DNA from 3 places in the Romboutsia sp. 1001713B170131_170501_G6 genome. Region 1 is predicted to be linked to each of the others. Evidence: riboswitches for the same ligand, from Rfam matches in the RefSeq annotation. Region 1 holds a riboswitch; each other region holds the start of a gene.

Evidence for each region. Region 1 has a riboswitch for thiamine pyrophosphate ahead of thiD (bifunctional hydroxymethylpyrimidine kinase/phosphomethylpyrimidine kinase). Riboswitches for the same ligand answer to the same signal wherever they lie in the genome.
Region 2: it holds a riboswitch for thiamine pyrophosphate, as region 1 does, so the genes downstream of both, thiC (phosphomethylpyrimidine synthase ThiC) here and thiD (bifunctional hydroxymethylpyrimidine kinase/phosphomethylpyrimidine kinase) in region 1, are expected to answer to the same signal.
Region 3: it holds a riboswitch for thiamine pyrophosphate, as region 1 does, so the genes downstream of both, thiS (sulfur carrier protein ThiS) here and thiD (bifunctional hydroxymethylpyrimidine kinase/phosphomethylpyrimidine kinase) in region 1, are expected to answer to the same signal.

Annotation. Positions count from the first base shown of each region.
Region 1 covers NZ_JADPFC010000001.1:377,277-380,566, forward strand. Annotated here, with positions in the region: gene I4U89_RS01850 (DEAD/DEAH box helicase) at 109-1,221, opposite strand; TPP riboswitch at 1,492-1,588, shown strand; gene thiD (bifunctional hydroxymethylpyrimidine kinase/phosphomethylpyrimidine kinase) at 1,739-2,545, shown strand; gene thiM (hydroxyethylthiazole kinase) at 2,564-3,290, shown strand, end outside.
Region 2 covers NZ_JADPFC010000004.1:233,801-237,090, forward strand. Annotated here, with positions in the region: gene nrdE (class 1b ribonucleoside-diphosphate reductase subunit alpha) at 1-842, opposite strand, end outside; TPP riboswitch at 1,222-1,324, shown strand; gene thiC (phosphomethylpyrimidine synthase ThiC) at 1,435-2,748, shown strand; gene I4U89_RS11205 (calcium/sodium antiporter) at 2,887-3,290, shown strand, end outside.
Region 3 covers NZ_JADPFC010000003.1:34,672-37,961, forward strand. Annotated here, with positions in the region: gene I4U89_RS08915 (thiazole synthase) at 1-398, opposite strand, end outside; gene thiF (sulfur carrier protein ThiS adenylyltransferase ThiF) at 418-1,224, opposite strand; gene thiS (sulfur carrier protein ThiS) at 1,226-1,420, opposite strand; TPP riboswitch at 1,551-1,662, opposite strand; gene I4U89_RS08930 (CPBP family intramembrane glutamic endopeptidase) at 1,885-2,661, shown strand; gene hpf (ribosome hibernation-promoting factor, HPF/YfiA family) at 2,754-3,284, opposite strand.

The sequences.
Region 1 (3,290 bases):
AGAAGAATTAGAAAGTAAAGATATAGAAAATAAAGAATAAAAATGCCTAGAGGAGATATCTCCTTTAGGCATTTTTATATAAATGTACATTACTATTATATGCTATTTTTAATTATTATCTATTTCTCTTCTTGGTATAGAATATTTTATATCATTTTCTATTTGCTCTAAATACTTTTCATCCTTTGGAGCAACAAATAGACAAGTATAGCCCTTTTCCCCAGCTCTACCAGTTCTACCTATACGATGTATGTAGTCTTCTGAAGTTTCTGGTATATCATAGTTATATACATGAGTAACACCAGTAACATCAATACCTCTAGATGCAACATCAGTAGCTATAAGATATTGTATATCTGCATTTCTAAAAGATTTCATAATTCTTTCACGCTTTGATTGAGGAATATCGCTGTGAAGTTTAGCACAATTATAACCTCTTTGGCAAAGTGCTTCATCTAAAGCATCTACTCTTCTTTTAGTTCTACAAAATATTATAGCTAAAAAAGGATTATCTTTATCAAGAACAGAACATAGTGCATCTTGTTTTCTTCTATCTGTAGTTTCTACAACTTCTTGATTTATATTTTCAAGAGTTATTTCTTCTTTTTCTATAGATACAACAACAGGATCTGTCATATATCTATAAGCTAATTTTTTAACTTGTGAGTTCATAGTTGCTGAAAAACATAAAGTTTGACGCTTTTTAGGAACTTCTTTTAATATAGCCTCAACTTCATTTTTAAATCCCATAAATAACATTTGATCAGCTTCATCTAGAACAAAAGTTTTTAATTTACTAAGGTTTACAGTTTTTCTATCTAAATGGTCTAAGAGTCTTCCAGGTGTAGCTATTATAAGATGTATATCCCCTTTTAATTTTTTTAATTGACCTGCTATATCTTTTCCACCATAAGCAGATAATACATTTATATTTTTACCTTTTGAAAGTTCCATAGCTTGTTCAGTTATTTGAATAGCCAACTCTCTTGTTGGTGATAAGATAAGCGATTGAACATAGCTAGCTTTTGGATTTATATTTTCAAATATAGGAAGCAAAAAAGCTAGGGTTTTTCCAGTACCAGTTTGAGCTTCTGCTATAACGTCTTTTCCAGATTTAATAAATCCAATACTTTCACTTTGTATAGGTGTGGGAGAAGTTATCCCCTTATTTTTAAGTACATTTACGATTTCTTCGCTAATTCCAAGTTCTTTAAAATTCATTATATATTACCTCTTAATATCTTTATAATTTGAGCAACGGATTTGACCGAAGCGGATTATTTATTTATATTTTCCATATTAATAAATAATATCATATAGTTATAATTAATACTAATAATATTATTTATTAATACAAAATATTATTGTTAGTTTTATATATTAATGGGTATTAAATAAATAGTAATATGTATAAATATACAGAACATTTTATAAATTATAATTAAAGTTGATTTATTTGAAGTATAGAAATATACTATAAATATAAAATAAAATATTTGCTAGGGGTGCCGAAAGGCTGAGAGACGAAATGTTAACCCTTGTACCTGATCTGGATAATACCAGCGTAGGAAAGCTTGATAATATATTATTATATTATATATTAAATTAGAAATTAAGGCTATATTCCAATGTTGGGGTATAGCTTTTTAATTGCAAAAATATATGATATTGAAGTTAATTGAGAAGATAACAAGCTTTAGCAAATTAAATATTTAATAAATAAAAGGGAGAGAATCATATGAGAAATTACAAAGTACCTACACTGACAATAGCAGGTTCAGATTCATCTGGTGGAGCGGGTGTACAAGCTGATTTAAAAACATTTAGTGCAATAGGAACTTATGGTATGAGTGTTATAACAGCTATAACAGCCCAAAACACTAAAGGTGTATTTATGGTAGAAGACTTAAGTAAAGAGATAATTAAAAAACAGATAGAAGTTGTATTTGATGATATACGTCCAAAAGCTTTAAAAATAGGTATGGTATCTAGTGAAGAAATAATAAAAGAAATAGCAAAAACTTTAGATAAGTATAAGCCAGAAAATTTAGTAATTGATCCGGTAATGATTTCAAAGAGTGGATATTCATTACTTAAGCCAGAAGCAAAAAAAAGTATGATAGATTATCTTATACCAATGGCTTACATAATAACACCAAATACACCAGAAGCAGAAGAAATAACAGGTATTAAAATAAATTCAGTTGAGGACATGAAATTAGCAGGTCAAAAAATACTAGAATTAGGGCCAAAGTTTGTGCTTATGAAGGGGGGACACCTAGACGGTGATGCTGTAGATATACTTATAGGTAAAGATGTATTTGAAGTATATAAGAGTGAAAGGCTGAATAGAAAAAACACACATGGAACAGGATGCACACTATCTTCAGCAATAACTGCACACTTAGCCTTAGGATATGATATATGTGAAAGTGTAAAAAGAAGTAAAGAGTATATAACTAATGCAATAAGATATAGTTTTGATATAGGAAATGGAGTAGGACCAGTTCATCATTTTTATGAAATAGAAAACTTACAAAACTAATATTTAGGGGGATAGAATATGTATAGTTTAATAAATAAAGTAAAAGAAGTTAATCCATTGGTGCTTCATTATACTAATGAAGTTACTATAAATGATTGTGCTAACATAACATTAGCACTAGGAGCAAGTCCTTTAATGAGTTTTTCATATGAGGAAGTAGAAGAAATAGTTCAGGTAGCAAGTTCAGTAGTTATAAATATAGGTACTATGAAATCTTCTAACTTAGAATTATTTTTACAAGCAGGTAAAATGGCCAATAAGTACAATAAACCTGTTATACTTGACCCAGTAGGAGTATTTGCTACAAAAACTAGGGCAAATTTTGTAGAGAGATTATTAAATGAAGTAAAATTCACTGCAATAAAAGGAAACATAGCTGAAATAAAATATATAGGTGGATTTGATGTTAAAGGTAAGGGTGTTGACTCTTTTGATGATGACAAAAATATTGATGAAGCTATAAAAAAGATTGCCAATAAATTAGAATGTGTAGTTTGTGCAACTGGAAAAGTAGATAGTGTAACTGATGGGAATAGAATAATAAAAATATATAATGGAACGAGTAAGTTAAAGTCTATAACAGGTACAGGATGTATGAGTGCTAGTTTAATAGGATCATATCTTGGATGTACAAATAAAACTTTAGAGGCTATTTCTATGGGAATAATGACTATGAGTTTGTGTGGACAGCTAGCAGATAAAGAAAATATATCTATAGGAAATTTCAAAGTTGAACTTATGAATA
Region 2 (3,290 bases), on a different contig from region 1:
TCTGGTATTAATGCCCCTAAGGATAATGATGCTAGTCTTATTTTTTCATCTGCATTTATCTTTTTGGTATCCATAAGTAATTCAAAATCTGGATGAAATACACTTAAATATACAGCCCCTGCACCTTGCCTTGCTCCCATCTGGTTAAAGTAGGTAAATGACTGTTCTAGCATTTTTGCAACCCCTACCACACCACCAGCTGCACCTTCTATATCCTTAATAGGGTCTCCCGAAGCTCTTAATCTTGATAAGTTAAGCGCTACTCCACCACCTATTTTTGATAGATGATTTGATGATGATATTGCATATGATATACCTTCTGTACTATCTTCTATAGATATCAAAAAGCACGATACCATTTCTCCTGCCCTAGCTCTACCTGCATTTAAAAATGTAGGTGTTGCTGGTTGAAATTCTTGTTTTATTAGCTTTTCTGCTAATTTTTTTACTAAGTTTTTATCACCATTTCCAAGTGCTAAAGATACTATTAGTACTTTATCATTATAGCTTTCTAATATTTCCTTATTATCATTTGTTTTAAGTGCATAGTTTTGATAAAACTTATTTGCACTCATATATGAGTTAAATTTAAATCCATAGTTTTTTATAATTCTTTCTATTTCTTTTATAAAGTCTATATCATATTTTTCTATTACTTCTTTAGAATAGTAATTATTTTCTATTAAATATTCTAACCGTTCTTCAAGACTATTAAATATCTTTGTTCTAGGTTTTATATATTCATTTATATAACTGTATAATGCTTCTTTATCTTTTTCTAATTGATATTTTCCTTCTTTATTTTTTATTATGACTTGATTATTTAGTTCTATCCAGTTCATTTTTCCCACCTTTTATTTAATGTTTTTCTAATCATTATCTACCACTTATAGATATAATATTTAAACCTAATACTATATATTGTATATACACCAATAAAAGTATTCTTAATCTATTATTATATTTTATTTTTTTTATTCTTTTTAATATATAGTTTTTTCAACACATATGGCATTGATTTTTTTATAATTACTATATATATTTACAAATAATATTTATTATGGTATTCTTAAATTAAGTGGGAACTTATATTTTATATAAGTATTACGCTAGCCCAAATAAAGGCACCTATCTTTTGATAGGTGCCTTTCCGTTTTTATAAGTATAAAAAATTTCTTTACAATACATAAATAAAGAACTACAATGTTTTTGAAAAGATATCTAACTAACTAGGGGTGCCTTTTGGGCTGAGAAATGATAAATTCATTAACCCTTCGAACCTGATGTAGTTTATACTACCGTAGGAAAGTTACTTTTGTGTTTATTAATAGCTATAAAACAAATATAGTCTATTTATTAATACATATTTTAAGAAGCTTTGCCTTATGGTAAGGCTTTTTTTATTTATTAAAATATAATAAGGGGGATTTTAATATTATGTATACTACTCAAATGGATGCTGCTAAAAAGGGGATAATTACTAAAGAAATGGAAATAGTAGCAAAAAAAGAAAATATGGATGTTAATATTTTGAGAGAGCTAATATCTAAAGGTAAAGTAGCAATACCTGCTAATAAAAATCATAAATCTTTAAATCCTGAAGGTGTAGGCGAAAAACTAAGAACTAAAATAAATGTAAATTTGGGTATATCAAAAGATTGTTGTGATATTGATGAAGAAATGAAAAAGGTTAATTTAGCATTAGATATGAAAGCTGAAGCTATAATGGACTTAAGTTCTTTTGGTAAAACCAAAGAATTTAGAAAAAAACTTATATCATCTTCTAATGCTATGATAGGAACTGTTCCTATATACGATGCTGTTGGTTTTTACGATAAAGAATTAAAAGATATAACTGCTAAAGAATTTTTAGATGTAGTAAGAAATCATGCAAATGATGGTGCAGACTTCGTTACTGTACATGCTGGTATAAACAAAGAAACTGCATCTGTTTTTAAAAGAAACAAAAGACTTACTAATATAGTATCTAGAGGTGGTTCTTTAATGTATGCTTGGATGGAGCTTAATCAACGTGAGAACCCTTTTTATGAATACTTTGATGAATTACTTGATATATGCGAAGAATATGACTTAACATTAAGCCTTGGAGATGCTCTAAGACCTGGGTCTATAAATGACTCTTCAGATGCTTGTCAAATAAAAGAATTGATGATATTAGGTGAACTTACTCTAAGAGCATGGAAACGAAATGTTCAAGTAATAATAGAAGGTCCTGGACATATGTCATTAGATGAAATCGAGGCTAATATGTTACTTGAAAAGAAACTTTGTCATGGTGCACCATTTTATGTGCTAGGTCCTATAGTTACAGATATAGCTCCTGGATATGATCATATAACAAGTGCTATTGGAGGTGCCTTAGCTGCTAGTTATGGAGCTGACTTTTTATGTTATGTAACTCCAGCAGAACATTTAAGGCTACCTAACTTAGATGATGTTAAAGAAGGTATTATAGCTACTAAAATAGCTGCTCATGCTGCAGATATCGCAAAGAAAATTCCTAAATCTAGAGATATAGATAATCAAATGAGTAAAGCTAGGCAAGAGCTTAATTGGGAGAAAATGTTTGAACTTGCTATTGACCCACAAAAAGCTAGAAGATATAGAAACGAGTCAACTCCTAAACATGATGATAGCTGTACAATGTGCGGTAAGATGTGTTCTATGAGAAATATGAATAAAATAATGAGTGGTAAAGACTTAAATTTATTAAGAGAAGATAATTAGTTACATACTTAATTTAATATTATAAATATCTATTATATTCTTTGCATAACTAAGTTTCATCATATTTTAATGATTTACAAAAGAATACATAAAGTGGTATACTGTCCTTTATAAATATATATTTTGGGAGGAATATTAATGGCATTTATAATATTAATATTAGGTTTTATTTTCCTTATAAAGGGTGCTGACATATTTGTCGATGGTGCTGCTTCAATTGCTAGAAAATTTAATGTTCCAGCTATGGTTATAGGTCTTACTATAGTAGCTATGGGTACATCTGCACCTGAAGCCGCAGTAAGTATTACATCATCATTAGCAGGACAAAATGATATGAGTGTTGCTAACATCGTAGGCTCTAACTTTTTTAACATACTTGTAGTGTTAGGTGTATCTGCAGTAATTGCAAAGTTACCAGTTCAAAAAGATACTATAAAAAAAGATACTCCATTTTTAATAGGTATAAGCTTTATGTTGTTACTATTTTCACTTGATTTACATATAAATAGATTTGAAGGTATTTTTTTCTTAATAGTATTTGC
Region 3 (3,290 bases), on a different contig from region 1:
GGGCTCATATATGGAAGAACTACAAATCCTTCATCAGCAAGTGTTTTAGTTGCTTTTATAGTTTCTTCATTATCGGGTAATAAGTACTTTGTATCACTTATTACTTCTATTTTTATAAAGTTTCCACATCCCATTTTTCTAGCTATTCTTGCTATCCTAACAGCTTCCATATGATTAGTCGCTCCTGATGTATTAGGAAGTATCGTCATATTGTTAGGTATATGTGATAGTATATTTTCTTCTGTATTGTCTAAGTCTACTCTTCTTAATGCCATAGTTATTATTTCACTGCTACTTGACTCTATCACTCTTGGTAACATATCATTTGAACTATATTTTCCCGTTCCTATTAAAAGTCTACTATTAAACTCATGTCCATTTAATATTAATTTATCCATTTTTATCCCCCATCTAATCTTATTTGTCTTCTATCAATATTTTTGTTGCTAAATTAGCCATGTGATTAGCACATATAGCCACCCTTGGTGCCATAAGCCCATCACCTTCTTTAGCTTCATTTATCTCATCTCCACATATATAAAATTTGTCTCTAATTTTTCTTGTTTTTATTATGTTAGAATCATAATATCCTGCCATTCCAGATGAGGATATTAAATATTTATCTCTCATTTTAGTTAAAATGTTATTTGCAATTTCTGCTTTGTACTTTGGATTATCAAAAGCCTCTATTATTATATCTACGTTTCCAAATTCATGTATATTTGCTGAATCTATTATTTTGTTTATAGTTTTAACTTCTATAAATGGATTAATATTTTCTATATTATTTTTAAGTGCCTCGGTTTTATATTTTCCTATATCACTTATAAAATATTGTTGTCTATTTAAATTAGATGGTTCTACTATATCAAAGTCTGCTAATATTAATGTTCCTACGCCTATCCTAGCTAAAGATATAGCTATATTTGAACCCAATCCACCAATACCTAATATTGCTACTTTTCCATTTTTTAATTTGTAGTGAACATTTGGAGTATGTCTGCTAACCATAAGATTTTCTAATTCTTCAAATTTTGGAATTTCACCCCTTTTTATTAATGTAACTCTATCATTTTCATATAATTCTAAATCTACACATGCATCTACTGGATGACCATTTAATATTATTATCTCTGCATCTTTTTTATATTTTTCTTTAACTTTATCTACTGTAACTATATCTTCATCAATATTTACAAGTAGTTCATTTATAAAAAGTTGCATCTTATCCCCCTCCAACAAACCTTATGACTTCTATAACATCTTCTTCTCTTAGTATATAGCTATCGTATTGATTATTTTCAATTATGTTTAAATTTATCTCTACTACTACTCTATCTTTTTTTACCCCAATATCTTCTAATAATTTTGATATTGTCATACCTGATTTAAATTCAAACTCTTTCCCATTTACCTTCACTTACATTTCCTCCTTTTAAGGATTATCTTTTATAAGATATAAAAATAATTATATAAATTTAACTTTAATGGCATTAAAAAAGCACTCTCTTTTTATAGAGAGCGCCTTATTTAACTAAAAATCTAGGTACATTAAAATATACGAGCTTCCCTACGTAAGAATTATCTTAATCAGGTTCTTAGAGTCTGAAAGTTATGGCTTTACTTCTCAGCTATCCAATCATAGCTCCCCTAGCTTTTATTTATTTTTACAAGTTGAGTGTAGCACAATGTATTTTCATAATCAACAAATTATTAGTTTATAAATAAACTATATATATATTTATTATACGAATTTTATTTAATTTCCCTATTAAATTAGTTAGATTTCTTATGTATAATAATTATATAGTTATTCAATAATTTCAATATACTTTGAATTATTCTATAAATTAATTCTTATAAAAAATTCGGAGGCGAAAAAAATTGATTTCAAAAGATACAAAGTACTTTTTTGTAGTACTAATACTTTTTTGTATAATTGGATTTACAGTAACTATATCTACAACACAACTCAATATTTTAATATATGGTTCTCCTATTTTTATGTTATTTTATGCACTTTCAGGGTATTCTCCTGCTTTAGCTGGATTAATTACCGCTAAAAAGTTTTTGTCTAAAGATGAATTTGATAGATTTTTAAGGAACTGTATAAATGCAAACAGGAGTTTAAAGGAATATTTATATGTTATTATTGCCACTTTAATACTTTGGACCGTTCCATATATAGTAGTTGAAATATTTAGAGGATATGGTGCCTTACTAAAATCTCCACTAATATTTTTAAGTTGGTTAACTCCTATAATGATATTTGGGGGAGGATTAGAGGAAATAGGATGGAGAGGTTTTTTACTTCCTAAATTACTAAAGAAATATTCTCCTTTTAAAAGTTCTCTAATAATAGGTGTTATTTGGTCCTTATGGCATCTACCTTTATGGTTTGTAGTTGGTACACCACAACAACATACTAATTTTATTCCATTTGCTCTTAGTTGTATTGCTTCATCTTTTGTACTTACTTACATATACATGGAAACTAATAGCATTTGGCTTTGTATATTATTTCATGCTTTAGATAATGCTTGTTCTTATGTATTTGAGTATGATGTGGATTTACATATAATTATAGCTCTAGCAACTTGTCTAGCTGGTTTTATTATATTTTATATATCAAAAAAATGTATAAAACTAAAATCTAAATAATTCAAGTTATGTTAATAATAATAAGCTATTTTTTAATAATAAAAAACGTATTGAAAATTTCAATACGTTTTTATTATTAAATGTTTATGGTATTACACTTGTTCTATAAGGCCATATCCATCATGTCTTTTATATACAATACTTGTTTCATTTGTTTCTATATTTCTAAATACAAAGAATTGATGTCCTAATAAATTCATTTGAACAATTGCATCTTCTGGAGTTATTGGCTTGTCCATTTTAAATTGCTTTCTTCTTTTTATTACATCGTCATCTAAATCTATTTCTTCATATTCCTCTATATTATCAAATCTTATACTTTCATTTTTTCTATTTCTTCTTATCATTTGTGTTTTATATTTTCTAAGCTGTTTATAAAGCTTATCGTATAATAAGTCTATTGCTGAATATAAATCTTCTTGGCATTCTTCAGCTCTAACGATAGTTCCATGTTTAGTATATACTGTCGCTTCAATACTTTGATTTTTTCTCTTTACATCTATTTTAACATGTACATCAAAATCATCATTAATATATTTTTCTAGCTTTTCAAACTTACTTTCAATTTTTTCTCTTATTGCCTCTGTAACTTTTACATGCTTTGAAATTATTTTTACGCTCATAGTATG